One region of the Photobacterium leiognathi genome, then DNA from elsewhere that is predicted to be linked to it. Evidence: riboswitches for the same ligand, from Rfam matches in the RefSeq annotation. Region 1 holds a riboswitch; each other region holds the start of a gene.
The links. A riboswitch is a leader RNA that binds a small molecule or an ion and turns the genes downstream of it on or off. The one in region 1 is predicted to bind thiamine pyrophosphate.
Positions count from the first base shown of each region.

Region 2: another riboswitch for thiamine pyrophosphate. It lies ahead of thiB (thiamine ABC transporter substrate binding subunit); the one in region 1 lies ahead of thiD (bifunctional hydroxymethylpyrimidine kinase/phosphomethylpyrimidine kinase).
Region 3: another riboswitch for thiamine pyrophosphate. It lies ahead of thiC (phosphomethylpyrimidine synthase ThiC); the one in region 1 lies ahead of thiD (bifunctional hydroxymethylpyrimidine kinase/phosphomethylpyrimidine kinase).

Region 1 covers NZ_CP131599.1:1,167,430-1,175,156, reverse strand. The annotation lists gene Q7674_RS05410 (beta-N-acetylhexosaminidase) at 1-1,034, opposite strand, end outside; gene thiD (bifunctional hydroxymethylpyrimidine kinase/phosphomethylpyrimidine kinase) at 1,400-2,251, opposite strand; TPP riboswitch at 2,330-2,431, opposite strand; gene Q7674_RS05400 (TonB-dependent receptor plug domain-containing protein) at 2,843-4,987, shown strand; gene Q7674_RS05395 (hypothetical protein) at 4,997-5,215, shown strand; partial or broken gene Q7674_RS05390 (YfiR family protein) at 5,237-5,614, shown strand; gene Q7674_RS05385 (diguanylate cyclase domain-containing protein) at 5,611-7,614, shown strand; gene Q7674_RS05380 (hypothetical protein) at 7,678-7,727, opposite strand, start outside.
Region 2 covers NZ_CP131601.1:2,884,400-2,892,126, forward strand. The annotation lists gene leuA (2-isopropylmalate synthase) at 1-459, shown strand, start outside; gene leuB (3-isopropylmalate dehydrogenase) at 521-1,609, shown strand; gene leuC (3-isopropylmalate dehydratase large subunit) at 1,623-3,056, shown strand; gene leuD (3-isopropylmalate dehydratase small subunit) at 3,072-3,674, shown strand; TPP riboswitch at 3,938-4,050, shown strand; gene thiB (thiamine ABC transporter substrate binding subunit) at 4,137-5,159, shown strand; gene thiP (thiamine/thiamine pyrophosphate ABC transporter permease ThiP) at 5,202-6,782, shown strand; gene thiQ (thiamine ABC transporter ATP-binding protein) at 6,769-7,503, shown strand; gene Q7674_RS20015 (PhoH family protein) at 7,586-7,727, opposite strand, start outside.
Region 3 covers NZ_CP131601.1:3,193,324-3,201,050, reverse strand. The annotation lists rRNA gene Q7674_RS21515 (23S ribosomal RNA) at 1-1,700, shown strand, start outside; rRNA gene rrf (5S ribosomal RNA) at 1,786-1,901, shown strand; tRNA gene Q7674_RS21505 (tRNA-Asp) at 1,967-2,043, shown strand; gene Q7674_RS21500 (IS4 family transposase) at 2,327-3,658, shown strand; gene crcB (fluoride efflux transporter CrcB) at 3,699-4,082, opposite strand; gene Q7674_RS21490 (universal stress protein) at 4,288-4,710, shown strand; TPP riboswitch at 4,835-4,932, shown strand; gene thiC (phosphomethylpyrimidine synthase ThiC) at 5,052-6,974, shown strand; gene thiE (thiamine phosphate synthase) at 6,975-7,727, shown strand, end outside.

The DNA of each region.
Region 1 (7,727 bases):
GCATCTTTCAAATTATTTTCTTTCATGAAACGCTGAACATGAGCACTGTTATTCCATTGCTCAGGATCAACTTCATCACCACCAATATGAATATATTCGTCAGGAAATAGCTCGGTAACTTCCCTAATTAAGGTGTTAATGAATTTATAGACTTCAGGTTTAGTCGGATCCAGTAAGGGTTTATGAACCCCCCATTTACGCTCTATTTGATAATCTTGTACTTCGGTCATTAGCTTAGGGTAAGCCGCGGCAATTGCGCTAGCATGACCGGGTAAATCCACTTCTGGAATGACTCGAATACCAAGGCTATTGGCATAAGCCACCACATCTTTAATTTGTTCTCGGGTATAAAAGAGTCCGTCTGAGCCTTTCTCTTGTAGGTTAGGGTAGGCAACAGATTCTAAACGCCAGCCTTGATCATCGGTTAAGTGCCAATGGAATGTATTGAGTTTGGCTGATGCAAGACCATCAAGTTGACGTTTAATCACATCAACAGGAATAAAGTGGCGAGCTGTATCAATTAATGCTCCGCGCCAAGGGAAGCGAGGTGAATCTTCAATGGTGACGGTAGGAATGTTGAATCCATTGGTATCGGATTGAATCAACTGCAAGAAGGTTTCAATACCGCGCATTGCACCATAAGGCGTATTAGCCGTTAATTTGGCTTGTTTACTGGTTACGTCTAACTGGTAGCTTTCATCTTCTTTTGCTCGTTGCACTTTTGTTGGTGCTGGCGCTTTAACATCAATCGTCAGTGTAGGTGTTTGGTTTTTAGTTTGAATAGGTGTTGTGCGAAACAGCCCTGTTTGCCTTTCAATGCGGTGATTTAGGCGTTCAACCAATGAGATCAATCGTGGTGAAGTGAAGCCCGTTAATTGCGCATTGAAATGACGATCAATTACTAAAGGGGTGCTATTGGTTAATGACACTTGCTGAGGGTAAGGCATTAACTGAAGATCTGTATTAGGTTTTGCTGCCATAGTAGGAACCGAACATAGTAAGGCAATGCTGAATGCTAAAGGTTTTAAGTTCATATTTTTCTCTAAGCGATGGGGAGCCGTAATAAGGTCTAATTTAGTCGCTTGGAGATAAATATCCTGACAATCTAATAAAAATAAGAACCTTATCTGAGTAGTAAGGCTTTATCACTTAATGCTAGATCACGAAATACCATATTACTTGTTATATTTATGTTACTTGAAGATAAATAAAAATAAGAAGACTAATAGCACTAAATTGCTAATTGACGAAATAAGCGTGATCCGCTTAAAAGAATAAATAAAATTAGGAAAAAAATGACAAAGTGTAGCGTGGTTACACTGCGGTTGTGATGTTCGTTCATGTGTTATCCCTCATTTATCATATTGATATATGAGGGATATTTCGTCGTAATAAGCGATTAAGAGCCGTGGTTGTTCGTTGTTTTGGAACGTAATGCAAAGAAATGATCAACAGGACCATGACCATGCCCGATATCGAGCTGATCGGCATACTCAATTGCCGAGGTAATATAGTGCTTTGCCAGTTGTACGGCAGACATAAGTGTATAGCCTTGAGCAAGATAAGAGGCGATAGCTGATGATAATGTACAACCTGTTCCGTGGGTATTACGGCTTTGGATTCTTGGCGCAGAGAAGATTTCTATCTCTTGCGGCAGAATCAGTACATCATTACTTTCGTTAGTGCATTCAAGATGCCCACCTTTAAGCAATACTGATTTTGCACCAAGTAAACGTAGTTCATCTATCATTGCCAACATGCCATCTTGGGTATTTGGCATAGCTAACTGGGTTAATGCCGCGGCTTCTGGCAGGTTTGGGGTAATGTTATCAGCAAGCGGTAGTAGTGCTGTTTTAAGGGTTTTTATTGCTGTTTGTTTTAATAAAGGATCACCGCTGGTGGCAATCATCACAGGATCGACCACTAAAAAACGTGGCTTATATTGACGTATTTTCGCCGCGACCAGCTCAATGATATCGCTATCAGCAAGCATACCGACTTTAACTGCGACAATGTTTAAATCACTAAATACAGCATCTAACTGTTTTTCAATAATCGGCAAAGGGATAGGGTGAACGGCAGAAACCCCAAGGGTATTTTGTGCGGTGATAGCGGTAATCACAGAGCACGCATACCCGCCAGTGGCTGATATTGCTTTGATATCTGCTTGGATACCTGCACCGCCACCGCTGTCTGAGCCTGCAATGGTAAGAACGATGGGGGTTGTTGCTTTATTGAAAGTGACTGACATAGCATATCTCTATAATAAAGCGTAAGAAGTGCTCGCTTAAAAGCGTGTATCAAAACTTACCTTTAAGCGTCAATTAAATAGCAATTGATTTTAGTTCCTTACGCCAGTACTAACTGGTTCAAGTGAATACGGGTTCCACATTGGATGTGATCTCAGCACAAGGCTCCCCGACTAAGTGTTATATAGTACCAAAAAGATGAGCATGAGGCTGCTATTAACGGAGATTCATGAGATTTAGTTAGTTAATGAATTTGATTATTTTGTTATCTAAGTAATAGGTAAGCTATCTAGTTGTTAACTGCGTCTAATTATTTACATTTGGTTAAGAAAAAAATTATTCTCTAAAAGAATTTAAAGCGTAACTAAATATTAATAACTATGGCCTTTGATGAGTATTATTATTTTTTTTTAGTATTAAGCTTATATTGTTGGATGGTTAATATAAAAATTGTTTATTTTTTAAATGAAAATAACCTGTTTGTTATGCCTTTTTGGTATTTTTGAGTGGTATGGATATATATAACCTTATTATTAATAACCATAACTACTTTGATAGAATTTAGGAGGGAACGTTTACCTAACATAATAACCATGAAGAAAAATTTACATTCGTTATCGTATTTCTTGTCGGCATTCATATTGTCATTCTATAGCGCAGCTTCGGCGTCATCTGACATTGATAATCTGATGTCGATGGACTTAGATGAGTTAACAAGTCAGAACGTAACGGTAACGACGGCAGCAAAAAAAGAGCAGCCGCTTAATGATGTACCTGCTGCTATCTATGTGATCACGAATGAACAAATTCGTCGAAGTGGTGTTCGCTCTATTGCTGAAGCATTAGCGTTGGCACCGGGTGTGCAGGTAACAAAGCTCAGTGAATTTAACTGGCAAGTTTCTCTTCGTGGTTTGAATGAAACGCTATTTAATAAATTGCTCGTCATGGTAGATGGGCGCAGTGTTTTTAGCCCTCTAATGTCAGGTACTTTCTGGCACACCATTGATACCATTTTAGATGATATTGATCGTATTGAAATCTTACGTGGTTCTGCTGGCACGATGTGGGGCGGTAATGCGACCAATGGTGTCATTAATATTATTACTAAAAATAGTAATGAGACTCTCGGTCAGTTTTTTGAAATAGCCCATAGTAAATATAATTATAAAGAAGCTGACTATCGTTATGGCTTTCAGCTAAATGATTTTACAACAGCAAGATTATCAGTAAAAGGTGTTCAATCTGATTATTACTCGTTTAATGATGATGAGTGGAATAACTATAACGTTGCTTTTAGAACGGATTATATTGAAGACGATCAGTTTTTAACTTTCCAGCTAGGTGGTTATCACACCAAGTCTGAGCATTCTAGTTGGTACACCTATGATTTTTTAGAACAACCCCTTCATCCTTTGTATCCTGATACTGCTATTGTCGCTAATCCTTCGTTATTAAAGGATTATTCACGTGGGGTTTATTCGAGCCTTAATTTTGGTAAGACACTTGATGACACCCAATATAAAGGCTCATTTTGGATTGATAATAATTCACGTACAGAGCCAACAGCGAATGGTCAATATAGTACTGTGAATGGTGATCTATTAATGATCAAACAGCTTAATGAACAAAATGAGTTAACAATGGGTATTGGTGCCCGTTATACACGCCTAAAGATCCCAACCGCCAAAGCTAATTATTATACTGGTATGCAACCTTATCAGCGCTTGGCTTATGAGCGTGTGCAGCGAGAGCAGATTTATAATGTGTTCTCACAGTTAGAAACACAACTAACGGATAAGCTGACATCGAGCCTTGGTGTTAAAGTTGAGCACTTTACACGTAACGATACAACAGAGTTACAGCCGCAATTAAGGTTACATTATAAAGCGACAGATGATCATCAATTGTGGACTGGTATTGGTCGCGCTGTAGTAACGCCATCTGCGGTTGATTCAACAACGGACATGTTTGTTTTAGGTAATGCGATCGCTTCTATTCCAAATTGTGATTTATCTCAGCATCCGTCTTGTGTCGGTATGTATCCTGCGATGAACTATACCGCGGGTAATAAGGATATGGATAATGAATCAGTTGTTACTTGGGATGCGGGCTATCGTGGAAAAATAACTGACACATTTTCCCTTGATGCCACTGTTTTTTACAGTGAGTACGATAACCTACGTATGATTGATGATGGTCGTTGGATCTGTACTTATGGTTATTGTGAAGATGGCACTACATTACCAGGTGGAACGGCGATCTTTAGAAACAGTTATAGTGATAATTTAACAGCACAGAGTTATGGCGCTGAGTTAGCTTTGTTTTGGCAACCCTCAGAAGCGATCAATTTCAATACCTCATACAGCTTTATTGATACACAAGCAGAGTGCGATTCACGCTATCGAACGTGTGATACATATCTCAATGGCGGTTATAAAGCATTATATGATCATCAGCCGAACCATTATGGTTCGATCCAAATGATGTGGACACTTAATCCTCAATGGCAAATTGATTGGTGGTTAAAACATAAAGGTTCAGTGTCATCATCACTGGAATATTATGAAGCACCTGCGATTACTACATTGGATTTACGCGTTGCATGGCAGCAAAAACACTCGTGGTCATTGGTAGAGTTTGTTGTTGATGGTTTAGGCAGTTCGACCTATGAAGATATGCCCAATAAAGCACCGTTAGAAGAAACGGTATTTATGCGTCTATCGTGGACAACACTTTAGTGGGGCTAAATGCAAAGTAACGATTGCGCACCGAACAATAAAATGAAACAGAAAGTAGTAGGGCTTATCGGTAAGCCTTACCATTTTTGCCGTCTGTACATTTTATATTTTGTGGTTGCCTTGGCGCTTTGTATTAATACCTTAGCTCATAAAGTGCATGCTCATAATGCTGCCGATTATGAAATTTCCGCAGTGTATATTTACCGTTTCTCGCAATTTATCACGTAGCTAAAAACAAGCGAAAAATTAACGTACTGCACACTCGGTACTGATAAGGTAGCGTTAACATTAAGTCGTTTACTTAAAGCCAATAACATTGGAAATAACATCGTCACGTTAACGAATATTAATCAAATTGACCAATGCCAAATTGCCTATATATCTCCTCAACGAGAGCAAAAATTGAATCAAATACCTATTGAGCAAGGGGTGTTAACTATTGGCTCAGGTCAATCATTTTTAAATAAAGGCGGCATGATTGAATTGCGTTCAATGGACAATAAAGTTCGTCCTGCAATTGCACTGGTTAACGCTAAAAGAGCAAAGCTTTCTATTAGCTCTAAATTATTAAAAATTGCCATTTTGCCAAAGCTAGAAACACAACCTGTGAAAGGAGTGCAGCCATGAGCAAAAATTGGATGAACTCTTTATCATTAAGCCAACGTTTATATTTGCCTCTGGTCTTTTTTGTTGTGGTGTTGTTTTTGGTATTCCAAACATTAGGTTCGTATAAATATATCGAAAGTGAAAAGCAGAATTTAGTTAATCGAATCAATATTCTCGCAACAGGTATTGGTACAAACTTAACTGCTGCGATTCAATTTGATGATCCATTAACGGCAAATGAAATATTATCCGCATTTTGTGCCGACCCTATGATCACTTCTGTATCTGTGATGAGAGATGCAAAAATGGTATTTGCTAAATATCAGAATCAGAAGCAACCGTCAGTTATGCCAACAGAGTCGGAGAAGGAGATTGCTGAGCGTAAAGGGTATATTTTTAGCCATAACCACTTGTTTATGGTTGTTCCTGTAGTCTTTGAAGAGGAAGAGTTAGCAAGGCTAAAGGTTGTTGTGTCATTAGCGGCATTAGAGGAAATAAAAACCTCTCAGTTAGAAGTCAGTATGTACTTATTGGCAGCCTTGGTACTGCTTAGCTTTTTTGTAATACATCGCCTACGTCATTGGATGATCAGTCCGATTCGCCAGTTAAATGATGCGATGATCAATGTCATTCACTTTAATCAAACCGATACAATTAAACAGGCATCAGATGCCAAAGATGAAATTAATGCATTAATTGATTGTTTTAACACGATGATTGTAAAGCTTAATCAGCGTGAGTCCAAAATTAAACATACGATTTCGCAGTTAGAAAATGAGAAAGCATTTGCAGATGATGTGATCAGCACGGTTCAACATGCCTTAGTAGTTGTGGATCGTAATGGGCGTATTATTTTAGCCAATGAAAGTTGTGCGTCACTGTTTCCTTACTCTGTTCCTGCGATGAAATCTCGTAATTTCTGCAAAGTTATTAACCCGATTGAGTTTGAAGCTTTCGAGCAGAAGTTACAGTTAGTGCTAGAAGGGCGAGCACAGTTTAATCATGAATTGATCAAAGCTGAAGGCGTGAAAGGTACTTCCATTTATCAAGTGGTTAGTCAGCCACTGCCACACAAACAACAGATTTTATTTGCCCTTGAAGATGTGACAGAGAAAAGCCAAGCAGAGCGTCAACAACAACTGGCTGCAAAGATCTTTGAAAACAGCAATGAAGCCATTTTATTGCTTGATAATTGTGTACATATTGAAATGGTTAACCGTGCGTTTTGTCGTCTTATTGGTTTGAAGCGTGCCAATGTTATCGGTAAATATTACCGTTCAGTATTAACTGAAACGGATAGTTTACCAATGAAGAAAGAGATTTTGATGGCGTTGTCATTACACCAACAGTGGCAAGGGGAATGCGCTATTTATAACCAGCAACGTAAGGTCTCTATTCCATTACAATTGAAGGTTAGTCAGATCATTGATAGTGAAACACGTGATAGCCAAATTGTGGTATTAGCTTCTGACATTAGCTCCGTTAAAGAAGCACAACGATTAGCACATATTGCGCAGCATGATACGTTAACTCATTTACCGAATCGTGAGTTTTTACATCGCTATTTAATTGAAAAGCTATCGATGCCGCGCCTTGAAACCATGGCAGTATTATTTATTGATTTAGATGGCTTTAAATTTGTGAATGATTCTTATGGTCATGAAATTGGTGATCAGGTGCTGCAAATTGTAGCGAAGAAATTAATGATGAGTGTTCGTCAAAATGACATTGTAACGCGCTTAGCTGGGGATGAGTTTGTTGCTGTATTAAACCCAGTAAAAACACGTGAATCGATTTTGAATATTGGTAATCGAATCATTAATAACATTTCTCAACCGATTAATATTAAAGGACATATGATCCACGTTGGGGCGAGTATTGGTTGTTATTATATTGAATCTAATGATGTGACAGGTATTGATAGCGTATTACATTGCGCGGATATGGCGATGTACCAATCTAAGATGCAAGGTAAAGGACGAATTACCGAATTTAATCGAATAGATAACTTTGAGTTTTAGGGGTGTTTCGTGAAAGCCAGCAACGATTGTGCTGGCTTTGCTGTTAACCTTATGTGGGTTTAGTTAAGCGTTGAAGCAAGTAAGAACATCTTCTGTAAAGTAGGGCTCTTGGT
Region 2 (7,727 bases), on a different contig from region 1:
AAACTGGCAGATCGTAAAGGTCAGGTGTTTGATTACGATCTTGAAGCACTGATGCATTTTTCCAACCTACGTGATGAAGATGACTACTTCAAACTCAATTACCTAAGTGTGCAATCAGGTAGCGTAATGGCAACCACCAGCATCAAGCTGCAATGTGGTGATGAAGAAAAGTGTGAAGCAGCTGTCGGCAATGGTCCGGTTGATGCGCTATACCAATGTATTTACCGTTTAACGGGTTACGACATCGTATTGGATAAGTTTGATCTAACCGCCAAGGGTGAAGGTGAAGATGGCTTAGGTCAGGCAGATATTATCGCAAACTACAAAGGCAGAAAGTACCACGGTACTGGTCTCGCAACAGATATTGTTGAAGCTTCTGGTCAAGCCCTACTGCATGTTATTAATAGTATTCACCGTGCAGATCAAATTGAAGAGATCAAACAGCGCTCTGCTCATTGAGCTAATAGCAAACCCAGATAACAAATTTTAATGTTTAAATAATTACGGAGAGCAACAAGCCATGGCAGGTTCTTACAAAATTGCAGTTCTACCCGGTGACGGGATCGGCCCAGAAGTAATGCAGCAAGCACATAAAGTGCTAGATGCTGTTGAAGCTAAATTTAATCTCACTTTTGCCCGCACAGAGTACGATGTGGGCGGTATTGCTATCGACAACCACGGCAGTCCACTACCTGATGCAACCCTAAAAGGTTGTGAAGAGGCTGACGCTGTACTATTTGGTTCTGTCGGTGGCCCTAAATGGGAACATCTTGCGCCAAACGATCAACCTGAGCGTGGTGCCCTACTACCGCTACGTAAACACTTCCAACTATTTTGTAATCTTCGCCCAGCACAGATCCACCGTGGTCTTGAGAAGTTCTCGCCACTGCGTGCTGATATTTCTGAGCGTGGCTTTGATATTGCGGTAGTACGTGAACTAACGGGCGGTATCTACTTTGGTCAGCCAAAAGGTCGTGAAGGTGAAGGCGATCAAGAAAAAGCGTTCGATACTGAAGTTTATTACCGTTATGAGATTGAACGTATTGCCAAAATTGCCTTTGAATCAGCACGTCTTCGTAGCAAGAAAGTGTGCTCGATTGATAAAGCGAACGTACTACAAAGCTCAATTCTATGGCGTGAAGTGGTCGAAGAAGTGGCAAAAGACTACCCAGATGTCAGCCTTAGCCACATGTATATTGATAATGCGACGATGCAGCTTATTAAAGATCCTTCGCAGTTTGATGTGATGCTATGTTCAAACATCTTCGGCGACATCATTTCGGATGAATGTGCCATGATCACAGGATCTATGGGTATGTTGCCATCCGCCAGTCTTAACCAAGACAAGTTTGGCATGTACGAACCTGCGGGCGGCTCTGCACCTGATATTGCCGATAAGAATATCGCCAACCCTGTGGCACAGATCCTATCAGCAGCACTGATGCTACGTTACAGCCTTGGCGAAGAAAAAGCCGCACGCGCCATCGAGCAAGCAGTATCACAAGCACTGGAAGCCGGCGAACTCACCGCCGATCTTGCCAGTGATAAACCTGCATTAACCACCTCTGAAATGGGCGATAAGATCGCTGCATACATTCAGCAAGCATAAGGGAGCATGAGCAATGTCGAACACTAATAATAGCGCCCCTAAAACGCTTTACGAGAAAGTTTACGATGCCCACGTTGCTGTTGCTGCACAAGGCGAAAACCCGATCCTGTATATCGATCGCCACTTAGTACATGAGGTGACATCACCACAGGCTTTTGATGGTCTGCGTGAAAAAGGTCGTAAAGTACGCCAAGTATCAAAAACCTTTGCAACCATGGATCACAATGTCTCTACTCAAACTAAAGACATTAATGCCTCTGGTGAAATGGCACGCATTCAAATGGAAACGCTAGCCAAAAACTGTGAAGAATTTGGCGTCACCCTGTACGATCTAAACCATAAATATCAAGGTATTGTGCACGTTATGGGCCCAGAGCTAGGTATTACGCTACCGGGTATGACCATTGTTTGTGGTGACTCACACACCGCCACTCACGGTGCCTTTGGCGCGCTAGCCTTTGGTATTGGTACTTCTGAAGTTGAGCACGTTCTAGCAACTCAGACCCTAAAACAATCTCGTGCCAAGACCATGAAGATTGAAGTAAAAGGTAAAGTTGCTGAAGGTATTACCGCTAAAGATATCGTCCTTGCGATCATCGGTAAAACCACGGCTGCTGGCGGTACGGGTTATGTGGTGGAGTTTTGTGGGGAAGCCATTACCGATCTGACCATGGAAGGTCGTATGACCGTCTGTAACATGGCAATTGAACTAGGCGCAAAAGCCGGTTTGATCGCACCCGATCAAACCACGTTTGATTATATTAAAGATCGTGAATTTGCACCCAAAGGCGCTGAGTTTGATGCTGCAGTAGAGTATTGGACATCACTGAAATCGGATCCTGATGCCGAGTTTGATGCGGTAGTCACCCTTGATGCGAAAGATATTAAACCACAAGTGACATGGGGAACTAACCCTGACCAAGTGATTGCCGTTGACGAGCCAATTCCAACACCTGAAAGCTTTAACGATCCAGTAGAAAAAGCATCAGCGGAAAAAGCCCTCGCTTACATGGGGCTAGAAGCAGGTAAAACACTGTCTGATTTTTCTGTTGATAAGGTATTTATCGGTTCATGTACCAACTCACGTATTGAAGATATGCGTGCAGCAGCAGCGATTGCCAAAGGGCGTAAAGTTGCCCCTAATGTTCAGGCTCTGGTTGTGCCAGGTTCAGAGCAAGTTAAAGCACAAGCGGAAAAAGAAGGGCTAGATAAAATCTTTATTGAAGCCGACTTTGAATGGCGTCTACCTGGGTGCTCAATGTGCTTGGCAATGAATAACGATCGCTTAGGTCCCGGTGAACGTTGTGCCTCAACCAGTAACCGTAACTTCGAAGGTCGCCAAGGTCGTGATGGACGTACTCACCTAGTAAGTCCTGCGATGGCAGCCGCCGCGGCATGTGCAGGTCACTTTGTCGATATTCGTCAACTAGACGCAGCTTCTGCGTAACAAAAGGATGTGAACATGACTGGTTTTAAACAACACACTGGGCTTGTCGTACCGCTAGATGCTGCCAACGTCGATACCGATGCGATTATTCCAAAACAATTTTTGCAGAAAGTCACCCGAACTGGATTTGGTAAACACCTTTTCCATGACTGGCGTTTTCTTGATGATGCAGGCGAGCAAAACAACCCTGAATTTGTAATGAATGCCCCACGCTATCAAGGTGCAAGTATTCTGCTTGCTCGTGAAAACTTTGGCTGTGGTTCATCTCGTGAGCACGCACCATGGGCACTGGCTGATTACGGGATCCAAGTAATGATCGCACCAAGCTTTGCCGACATTTTCTACGGTAACTCGATCAACAACCAAATGGTGCCTGTTCGCCTAACCGAACAAGAAGTCGATGAGCTATTCCAATTTGTTGAAGCCAATGAAGGTGCTGAGATCAACGTCGATCTCGAAAAGATGATCGTCACCGCAAACAGTAAAACCTATTCATTCGAAATTGATGAATTCCGTCGCCACTGTTTGCTTAACGGTCTAGACAACATCGGCTTAACGCTACAACACGAAGATAAGATCGCCAGCTTTGAGAGCCAAATCCCTCGCTTCCTTGCTTGATCATTCATCATTTTAAACTTCATAGACGCCCTTTGTGGGCGTTTATTTTTTGTCGCTAATAACAAAACAAACAATAAAAGCAGGTTTTAGTCACCAAATACTCTATAGCCGTTTAGAAAAACGATTGCTTACTATTATCAAGGAATACAACATCTTGATGAGAGAGTGTTAATACTGCCATTGCTTTAAATAATATGCGCTTTGTCTACAACAGGCCGTGTATTCAGACGCTATCACTTATTTTCAGTAACAGGTACAATGCATTGTTCTCATTGGGGAGCCTGTTGGCTGAGATTGTTAAGCATACATGCTTTATACAGAACCCATCGAACCTGAACCAGGTAATGCTGGCGTAGGAATTGAGATACTCGAACATTTAACTAGGTGTTCGAGTCTGCTGCACCGCACGATGCGACAGCTCTCAAACCTGTGCCGCTCTCTCTTTCTATTTTTGTCCATAGGATGTCGGACATATCGGAGCGCATAGTGAAAAAAACAACCACTCTTCTAACACTTATCTCATTGTCACTTATCGCAAGCAGTGCTTTTGCTGCCGACAATACTCTCAATGTTTACACCTACAGCTCATTTGCATCTGAATGGGGTCCAGGCCCTGTGATCAAGAAAGCCTTTGAAGCGCAATGCAATGGCTGTAAGGTGAATTTTGTTTCACTAGAAGATGGCGTCTCTATTTTAAATCGTGTGCGTCTTGAAGGTAAAAACAGCAAAGCCGATATTCTGCTAGGGCTTGATAATAACCTGATGACAGAAGCGAAAAACACTGGATTACTAACAACCTCTAACGTTGATACCAGTAAGCTAACACTACCCAAAGGCTGGAGTGACAAGACGTTTGTTCCTTATGACTATGGTTATTTTGCCTTTGTCTACGACAGTTCAAAACTGCCAAATCCACCAGCAAGTCTTGATGCCTTGATCAAAGATCAAAACATTAGCGTGATCTACCAAGATCCTCGTACCTCAACGCCAGGCCAAGGTTTAATGTTGTGGATCAAGTCTGTCTATGGCGATAAAGCACCGGAAATGTGGCAGCAATTGGCAAAACACACCGTCACTGTAACCAAAGGCTGGTCAGAAGCTTATAACATGTTTTTAAAAGGCGAGTCAGATATGGTGTTGTCATACACCACATCACCTGCTTACCACATCATTGCTGAGAACAAGCATCAGTACAAAGCGGCTGATTTTAAAGAAGGTCACTACATGCAAGTAGAAGTCGCAGCGAAGATGAAAAATAGCCCACACCCAAAACTGGCTGATGAGTTCATGCAATTTATTGTCAGCGATGCTTTCCAATCACAAATCGCTACCCACAACTGGATGTATCCAGTGACAAAACAAAGCTTACCGAAAGGATTTGATGAGCTCACCGTACCAAGTAAAGCCCTTGAGTTTAGTGCCGATAAAGTGGCAACACACCGCAAAGCTTGGATCCGAGAGTGGCAACAAGCATTGACTCAATAATGGTTTAAGACTTTGAACAAACGCATCACCTTATTGCCCGGTATGATCAGTGCCGGGCTGATCATTTTCGTTGTCGTTTCTGCGCTGTATGCCTTAATCAGTGAAGCTGGCGACTGGCAACTTGCAACCTTATGGCATGATCCCTACCTGCGTCATGTAACGGGTTTTAGCTTCTATCAAGCGTTCCTCTCAACGCTACTTAGTATTATTCCAGCGATCCCCATCGCCTATGCTCTTTCTCGTCGTCAATTTATCGGCAAAGCCCTACTCCTTCGCCTCTTTGCGATGACATTGGTCATGCCCGTCTTAGTGGCCGTTTTTGGTTTGCTATCTATTTATGGCAAAAGCGGCATCATCAGCGACAGTTTGGGAACACTTGGCTTACCACCATTAAATATTTATGGCTTAAGTGGGATCTTACTGGCACATGTATTTTTAAACCTGCCGCTTACAGTACGCTTTTTACTGCAAAGCCTCGATGGTATTCCTGCTGAACAACATCAACTTGCTGCTCATTTAGGGATCACAGGATGGAGTAAGTTTCGCTTAATTGCATGGCCTCGACTACGCCAACAGCTACCGCACATTGCCGACTTAGTCTTCATGCTGTGCTTTACCAGTTTTGCGGTGATCATGTCATTAGGTGGCGGTCCTAAATCCACCACGATTGAACTTGCGATTTATCAAGCGCTTCGTTATGACTTTGATTTAGCAACTGGTGCTATTTTGGCGCTATGGCAAATGCTGCTGTGTTGTTCGTTAGTATTGATCACTCAACGCTTTGCTAAACCCCTCTCAACCCTAAATGGCTCGATCAATAAAATGGTGGTGAACTATCACGATCACTGGCGTGCTAAATGTTGGGATACCTTTTGGATCATCGTAGCATTACTGTTTGTCGTACCACCAATTTTCGCTGTGGTCGTTTCGGGTATTAACCGCCAATTGCTTAGTATCTTAGAGCAAGAGCAACTCTGGTCAGCGATTTATAATTCACTGCATATCGCCCTGTTTTCTTGTGTTCTCGCTTTCTGTGCTGGGGTGATGATTTTGATCACCAGTCGCAGTTTACGTTTAGCCCGTCGCAAGCTTGCCGCCGATGGTATCGAGATGATAGGTACCGTGATTTTAGTGACGCCGGGGCTGGTACTCAGTACCGGGATCTTCTTATTATTACGCCACTACACCGATGCTTATAGTGCTGCATTTTGGGTCGTAGTCTGTGTTAATGCCCTAATGGCGCTGCCGTATGTGATCAAAACATTAAGCCAACCAATGCTACATCTAGCGCAACAATATAATCCGTTATGTCGCAGTTTAGGTATGACACATCTATCACGATTACGCTTAGTTGAATGGCGTGCATTGCGTGCTCCTATCGCTCAGGCTTTAGCGATAAGCTTTGTGTTATCACTGGGGGATTTAGGTGCGATTGCATTATTTGGCAGCCAAGATTTTCAAACCTTGCCATTGTATTTATTTGAATTAATGGGCAGTTATCGAATGGATGCAGCAGCAGTTGCAGCACTCATTCTACTATTACTCAGCTTAGGTTTATTTAGTGTTGTCGAGTTTTTGGTTGTGACTCGCCATCGCCAAGGAGTTCATCATGCTAAACATTAATCAGCTCAACTATACCTATTTACCTCAACATAAAAATGAGGTGCCGATGGCATTGAGCTTTGATGTTCAACTTGAGCAAGGTGACATCGCCGCCCTTATTGGCCCAAGTGGTGCGGGTAAAAGTACTTTATTGGCGCTTATTGCAGGCTTCCTCGTGCCTGATAACGGTGATATTACGATTAATGGTGCATCTATCTGCCAGCTAGAGCCTGCGCAACGTCCGCTATCTATGCTATTTCAAGAGCACAATTTATTTCCCCACCTTAGTGTGTTTGAAAATATTGCATTGGGAATAAACCCTAAGCTCAAACTCACGACAGAGCAAAAACAGCGGGTGATTGATAGTGCTAAACAGGTAGGGATTGATACCTACCTTGAGCGTTTACCTGAACAGCTTTCTGGTGGTCAACGTCAACGGGTTGCGCTTGCGCGTTGTTTACTCCGTGATCGCCCTCTGCTGCTGCTTGATGAGCCCTTTTCAGCGTTAGATCCTGCGCTTCGCGCTGAAATGCTGACGTTAGTGAAACAACTGGCGAAAGAGAAAAACATCACGGTATTAATGATCACCCACAGCCCTGATGACGCCAGAAAAATCGCCGATAAATGTATTTTTATTGATGATGGCAAAATTAAAACGGCAGGTGTAACGCAAACAATACTTGATAATCCAAACATACCTGAGCTGAAAAAATACCTCGGATTAACGCCTACTGTGATTTGATTTATCTCTATCTACAATTAATTAACGACAAAAAAGCGAGCACCTAATGTGCTCGCTTTTCATATCTATTAAACAATGTGAATTAGAGGTTTTCTTCAGCAAATTCTGCAAGGCGGCTTCGCACCACACCATTGAGATAAATGTTGGCGCTGCCTTCGAAGTTTTTAAAGCGCTCAACAATGTAAGTTAGCCCTGATGTCACAGGCGATAAGTAATTCGAGTCA
Region 3 (7,727 bases), on a different contig from region 1:
CGTTGAAGGTGTGCTGTAAGGCATGCTGGAGGTATCAGAAGTGCGAATGCTGACATGAGTAACGATAAAGGGAGTGAAAAACTCCCTCGCCGGAAGATCAAGGGTTCCTGTCCAACGTTAATCGGGGCAGGGTAAGTCGACCCCTAAGGCGAGGCCGAAAGGCGTAGTCGATGGGAAACGGGTTAATATTCCCGTACTTCTTATAATTGCGATGGAGGGACGGAGAAGGCTAGGTGAGCCTGGCGACGGTTGTCCAGGTCCAAGTATGTAGGCTGATGGTTTAGGCAAATCCGGACCATCTTAAGGCTGAGATACGATGTCGAGTCACTACGGTGATGAAGTCATTGATGCCATGCTTCCGGGAAAAGCTTCTAAGCTTCAGATTATAAGGAATCGTACCCCAAACCGACACAGGTGATCAGGTAGAGAATACCAAGGCGCTTGAGAGAACTCGGGTGAAGGAACTAGGCAAAATGGTACCGTAACTTCGGGAGAAGGTACGCTCCTAGCGGTGATGAGACTTGCTCTCTAAGCTGCCGGGAGTCGCAGATACCAGGTGGCTGCAACTGTTTATTAAAAACACAGCACTGTGCAAAATCGAAAGATGACGTATACGGTGTGACGCCTGCCCGGTGCCGGAAGGTTAATTGATGGGGTTAGACTTCGGTCGAAGCTCTTGATCGAAGCCCCGGTAAACGGCGGCCGTAACTATAACGGTCCTAAGGTAGCGAAATTCCTTGTCGGGTAAGTTCCGACCTGCACGAATGGCGTAATGATTACCACGCTGTCTCCACCCGAGACTCAGTGAAATTGAAATCGCAGTGAAGATGCTGCGTCCCCGCGGCTAGACGGAAAGACCCCGTGAACCTTTACTATAGCTTGGCACTGAACATTGACCCTACATGTGTAGGATAGGTGGGAGACTGTGAAATAATCGCGCTAGCGGTTATGGAGTCGTCCTTGAAATACCACCCTTGTATGCTTGATGTTCTAACGTGGGCCCCTTATCGGGGTTACGGACAGTGCCTGGTGGGTAGTTTGACTGGGGCGGTCTCCTCCCAAAGAGTAACGGAGGAGCACGAAGGTGGGCTAATCACGGTCGGACATCGTGAGGTTAGTGCAATGGCATAAGCCCGCTTGACTGCGAGAATGACAATTCGAGCAGGTGCGAAAAGCAGGTCATAGTGATCCGGTGGTTCTGAATGGAAGGGCCATCGCTCAACGGATAAAAGGTACTCCGGGGATAACAGGCTGATACCGCCCAAGAGTTCATATCGACGGCGGTGTTTGGCACCTCGATGTCGGCTCATCACATCCTGGGGCTGAAGTCGGTCCCAAGGGTATGGCTGTTCGCCATTTAAAGTGGTACGCGAGCTGGGTTTAGAACGTCGTGAGACAGTTCGGTCCCTATCTGCCGTGGGCGTTGGATGATTGAGAGGGGCTGCTCCTAGTACGAGAGGACCGGAGTGGACGAACCGCTGGTGTTCGGGTTGTGTCGCCAGACGCATTGCCCGGTAGCTAAGTTCGGAATCGATAACCGCTGAAAGCATCTAAGCGGGAAGCGAGCCTCAAGATGAGTCATCCCTAGACCTTTAAGGTCTCTAAAGGGTTGTTGAAGACTACAACGTTGATAGGTCGGGTGTGTAAGTGCTGCGAGGCATTGAGCTAACCGATACTAATTGCCCGTGAGGCTTAACCATACAACACCCAAGGGGTTTTATACGGACTCCAAGAACACTTGAACGTGTGTTTGAGAATCAGCTTTTCAAGATTGTAACGAATTTGCTTGGCGACCATAGCGTTATGGACCCACCTGATCCCATGCCGAACTCAGTAGTGAAACGTAATAGCGCCGATGGTAGTGTGGGGCCTCCCCATGTGAGAGTAGGACATCGCCAGGCTTTAAATTTAAGATACTTGTTCTGAACGACAGGTATCGGATAAAACGAAAGTTTTATCTCCGTGTGGAGCGGTAGTTCAGTTGGTTAGAATATCGGCCTGTCACGCCGGGGGTCGCGGGTTCGAGTCCCGTCCGCTCCGCCACTTATTAAGAAGCCTCGCTAGAAATAGCGGGGCTTTTTTACATTTATCGATTTAGGTTCTCCGAATTATCTATAAGTATTATTAAGCAGTTCTTTGAGTTTGATATAAATAATGGCATGCCGTGCTATCGGGTTAATTGCTATTTAAGTCTGAATACCTTAGATGTAAGACATAAAAAAACCGCCTAATTGGCTAACACCTATCACTTAAGAAATTGATTGGTTGCACGATCTTTCAGATAGTTAAAAATACCCTCAGTTTTGCAAAACTGGGGGTATTTTTTATGTTGTCACATTGGCTCATTGATGTAGATGCGTTTGCAGCACCAGAATCACTCTCATTATTTCAAAGAGACTTACCTCTTGAGTGGATTCAACAAGCATTAGATGAAACCAATAAGGCCAGTATACGCAGACGAAAATTACCTGCGGAATTGGTTGTTTGGTTAATCGTTGGAATTGGCCTATATCGTAATAGATCGATAACCGATGTCTTGAATAAACTTGATTTGCAATTATCGCGATCACAAGGTGATTCTATTGCACCAAGTGCTATCCCTCAGGCGCGAAAACGATTGACAGCACAGCCTCTAAAAGCACTTTTCTCACTCACTGCCAAATATTGGACGAAAGCCGAAGATAGCGGAGACACATGGAAAGGCTTACGCCTTTTCTCTGTCGATGGAACTCAATTTAGAAGTCATGATACTCCAGAATTAGCGAGTCACTTTCAGTATGTCAAACACGGTAAGATACAGCATACAGAATACCCTATCGTCAGGTTATGTGCTTTATGCTCCCTTCGTAGTCGATTAATACACAACGTAGCATTTGGTCCCAGCAATATTGGTGAAGAGAACTATGCTAAACAGCTTATATCCTCAATAACGCCAGATTCTTTAACTATTTTTGACCGATGTTATCTTGGCGCCGAGTTGATGATTAATTGGCAACGTCAGCATGATTCGAGTCATTGGATGACTCCAATTAAATCAAATACGCGATATACCGTCATTAAGCAGCTTGATGAAGCAGGACGAGATTTGATTGTAGAAATGGATGTATCCAAATATGCAAGAGCTAAAGACCCAAGCCTTCCTGAAAAATGGCAAGCTCGATTAGTGCTTTATCCAGAAAAAACTCAAAAATATCATATCCAAGGGCTTCTTACTTCCTTAGTTGGTGAGCATTATAGCTATCAAGCTTTGCTTGATGTTTATTTCGAACGTTGGGAGATAGAAAACAGTTATGGTGAAATAAAACATGACATGCTTGAAGATGAAATATTATTGCGTAGTCAATCAGTAGAAGGTATTGAGCAAGAAATATGGGGAATATTGATAGCTTATAATCTTGTTCGCTTAGAAATAAGTAGAATAGCGGCAGAAGCGAATGTTTCACCATTACGGATAAGTTTTATGATGGCGTTAAGAGATATTCAAGATGAATTAATGTGGTGTGCCATCGCTTCGCCAGGTTCAATTCCTCAAAAACTGAGAGCAATGAGAAAACAAGTAAAGCGTTACATATTACCTGAAAGAAAAAAACGGCCCAAGCAGAGAGCCGTTCGTATCAATAAAACTCGTTATCCAGTTCGTTCCAAACACCTTAAGTGATAGGTGTTAGCCTAATTGGCGGTTTTTTTATGTCTGTTAGTTAGCTTTTCATCATGATTTGGTAGCCAACATAACACGCGGCGATACTGACAATAACGTTAAGCAAAATGTTTAAACCAGCTTTAAAAAACTCGCCTTGCTGCATAAGTACTACGTTATCCATTGAGAATGTTGAGAACGTAGTTAATGCACCTAGGAAGCCCAAGCCGATGATAGGTCGCCATGGCGCAGCTTCAATCATTCCTTGATTCAGTGCTGACATCAATAACCCCATGATTAAGGAGCCCAGCACGTTTACGGTTAAAGTACCGTATGGGAAGCCACGGCCAAATAGCATTACGCATAGCTCAGAAATTAGGTATCGTGAGCAGGCACCGAATGCACCACCAAGCGCGATGAATCCTAGTAATAAATATTGGCTCATTGGGATCTCGTTTATATTTTCAGGTAATGATAGAAAGCGGTCATGATAATCGCTAGTTAGAAAGGTGAGAACTCTCCAATATTGCAATCATTGATTCAATCGAATATTAATTCGTCAGCCACATCGTTAGTTGTATAGCTACATTTATAGCATCATAATCATAATTATTGAATTTGTAATGAGCCTTGGCTCAAGGAGGCTAGATATGTCGCTTTACCAAACTGTGTTATTAGCGGTTAACCCTGAAGATAAAAATGCGCATAAATTGATGGTAAAAGCTGGCGTTATTGCTGAGCAGAATCACGCTGATTTACATGTTGCTTATGTTGAACCAGGGATTGGCAATGTCAGCTTTATTGATGTTGAAGTTGAATTACAAGAAGAGCACGACACTATTGCCAAAAAGCGTATGAAAGAGTTGTCTGAACTGATTGCTGCTTCTTCTTACAAGGTTAAAGCGATTCATACTGCAGATGGCGATGTCTCTAAACATATTGAAGCCTTAGCCAAGGAGCTTAATGCGAACCTTGTGATCACCGGGTATCACAAATCGACTTTCCACCTCTTTGGTGATTTAAGCGATTCTTTAGCGAATCACCTTAATTGTGATGTATTGATTTCACAGTAATCTTGAGCAATATGCTGAATGTAATAAGAGGCCGTGTTGATACACGGCTTTTTGTTATCTGTCACTTTTCACATTTTTTCTCAGTATAAAGGTTGTTGCGCTTTTACAGCTTCTCTATACTCATTGCTACTTGTCGGAGTGCCATATGGCTGAGACCGCATTGCGGGATCCGTTGAACCTGATCAGGCTAATACCTGCGAAGGGAACAAGAGAATGTCTTCTGCTACATATCTTCTATGATCACTGTACGCATCTGCATAGCTGTACATAAAGTACACACCTCTTGTTTACGCCCATCCGCCAAGCATTTTCCCCTACATTGAAAAATCAAGGAAACTGCTATGTCGAATCGCAAGCAAGCGAGACTGGAAGCTAAACAATTTATTGAATCATTAACTGTTCAACCATACCCAAATTCACAAAAAGTATATGTTCAAGGAAGTCGTTCTGATCTTCGTGTACCTATGCGTGAAATCACTCTTGCTGATAGTTTGGTTGGTGGTAGCAAAGAATCCCCTATCTTTGAGCCAAATGAACCTGTACGTGTTTACGATACTTCAGGTTTTTATACCGATCCTGATAAGACGATTGATATCTACAGCGGTTTGCCTACCGTTCGCGAACAATGGATTTTAGATCGTGAAGATACAGAGCTCCTTGACGGTTTAAGTTCTAATTATGCCAATGAACGTTTAGATGATAAGACGCTAGATGATTTACGCTTTGGTGAACGTGCACCGATCCGCCGTGCAAAAGCAGGTAAGTGCGTGACACAACTTCACTATGCGCGCCAAGGTATTATTACCCCTGAGATGGAATATATCGCGATCCGTGAAAATATGGGACGTGCGAAATACCGTGATGAAGTCTTAAATCAACAGCATCCAGGTATTAGCTTTGGTGCCAACTTACCAAAAGAAATTACCCCTGAGTTTGTGCGTCAAGAAGTGGCTGAAGGACGTGCGATTATTCCTGCCAATATAAACCACCCAGAAACTGAGCCAATGATCATTGGCCGTAACTTCCTTGTTAAAGTTAATGCCAATATTGGTAATTCAGCGGTGAGTTCATCGATTGAAGAAGAAGTTGAGAAGCTTGTTTGGTCGACCCGTTGGGGTGGAGATACGGTAATGGATCTCTCTACAGGGCGTAATATTCACGAAACCCGTGAATGGATCATCCGTAACAGCCCTGTTCCGATTGGTACTGTGCCAATGTATCAAGCCCTAGAAAAAGTGAATGGGGTGGCTGAGAACCTTAACTGGGAAGTATTCCGTGACACATTACTAGAGCAAGCTGAGCAAGGGGTGGATTACTTCACTATCCATGCTGGCGTACTTCTTCGATATGTACCAATGACGGCGAAACGCGTAACAGGCATTGTATCGCGTGGCGGCTCTATTATGGCGAAGTGGTGCTTGGCACACCATAAAGAAAGTTTCCTCTACGAGCACTTCCGTGAGATCTGTGAGATTTGTGCGCAATACGATATTTCACTATCACTAGGTGATGGCCTGCGTCCGGGATCCGTCGCTGATGCGAATGATGAAGCGCAGTTTAGTGAGCTACGCACCTTAGGTGAGTTAACGAAGATTGCATGGGAATACGATGTTCAGGTCATGATTGAAGGCCCTGGTCACGTACCAATGCATATGATCAAAGAAAACATGGAAGAGCAGCTTGAGCATTGTCATGAAGCGCCATTCTATACTTTGGGTCCACTAACTACCGATATTGCACCGGGCTATGATCATATTACCTCGGGCATAGGTGCCGCTATGATTGGTTGGTATGGTTGTGCAATGCTTTGTTATGTCACACCAAAAGAGCACTTAGGTCTGCCAAATAAAGAAGATGTAAAAGTTGGCCTTATCACTTATAAGCTATGTGCTCATGCCGCTGATTTAGCCAAAGGACACCCTGGTGCACAAGTACGTGATAATGCGCTATCAAAAGCACGTTTTGAGTTTCGTTGGGAAGACCAATTTAACCTTGGTTTAGATCCTGAAACGGCGCGTGCATATCACGACGAGACCCTACCTCAAGAGTCAGGAAAAATTGCTCATTTCTGCTCAATGTGTGGCCCTAAATTCTGCTCAATGAAGATTTCTCAAGAAGTTCGAGATTATGCAAAAGATCTTGAACGATCTGATGAGCTAGCAATCAAGCTATTAGACGATCCGTTAGAGGGCATGCAGCAAAAAGCACAAGAGTTCCGTGAGAAAGGTAGCGAGCTTTATCATCCTGCGAAAGAGGAGTGCTAAATGAGCACATTAAGCTTACCAAAGGTTTTATCGTCTCTGGTGATGCATATTGAGCCATTATTAGCCTCTGCTGCAGAGTATCAGTTAGGTGAGCAAGTCACGTTAATGCCATCAAGCCAAGAGTGGATTGAGGTATCGACACCCTCTTGCGTTAAACGAGTAGGCTTTGAACAAGCCTGCTCCACAACACCTGTTGATTATGAGATCCAAGATCAATGGGGCTCTATCGATGGGAAACTCTCATCGCTCAAAGCGCAAGTACTGAAACGCCCAGACTTAGTAATTTGTGGCTTGCCAGTTAAGGGGGGCTACCTTGATATTTGGCATCATGATGGTGACGTGCGTGGTTGTTTCAGTGTTGAACTTGGTAATGCGACTCAACAGCGAGCGATGTTATTGGTGGCACTCGCGCTTGATTACCCCTTAGAAGATGCTCTAGTGCTAGCAAGAGCCTATGCCCAGTCAACGCAGATGGGCATTTGGTCAACTGAGCGTGATGCTTTCCCTGATATCGTTTGTGCTAATTTTGCAAAGCTGTCAGATATTGGTTGGCAATTCGAATGTCAGCCAGTTGAAGCTTTTTCACCTGTTGATAGTGAGAAACTTACGTTATATCCGGTGGTGGATTCCGTCCAATGGGTTAAGCAGTTACTTGAATTGGATGTGAAAACGACTCAGCTGCGGATCAAAGATCCGAATGCTCAAGGTTTAGAGCAAGATGTTGCTCAAGCTATTGCGTTAGGTCAGCAGGCA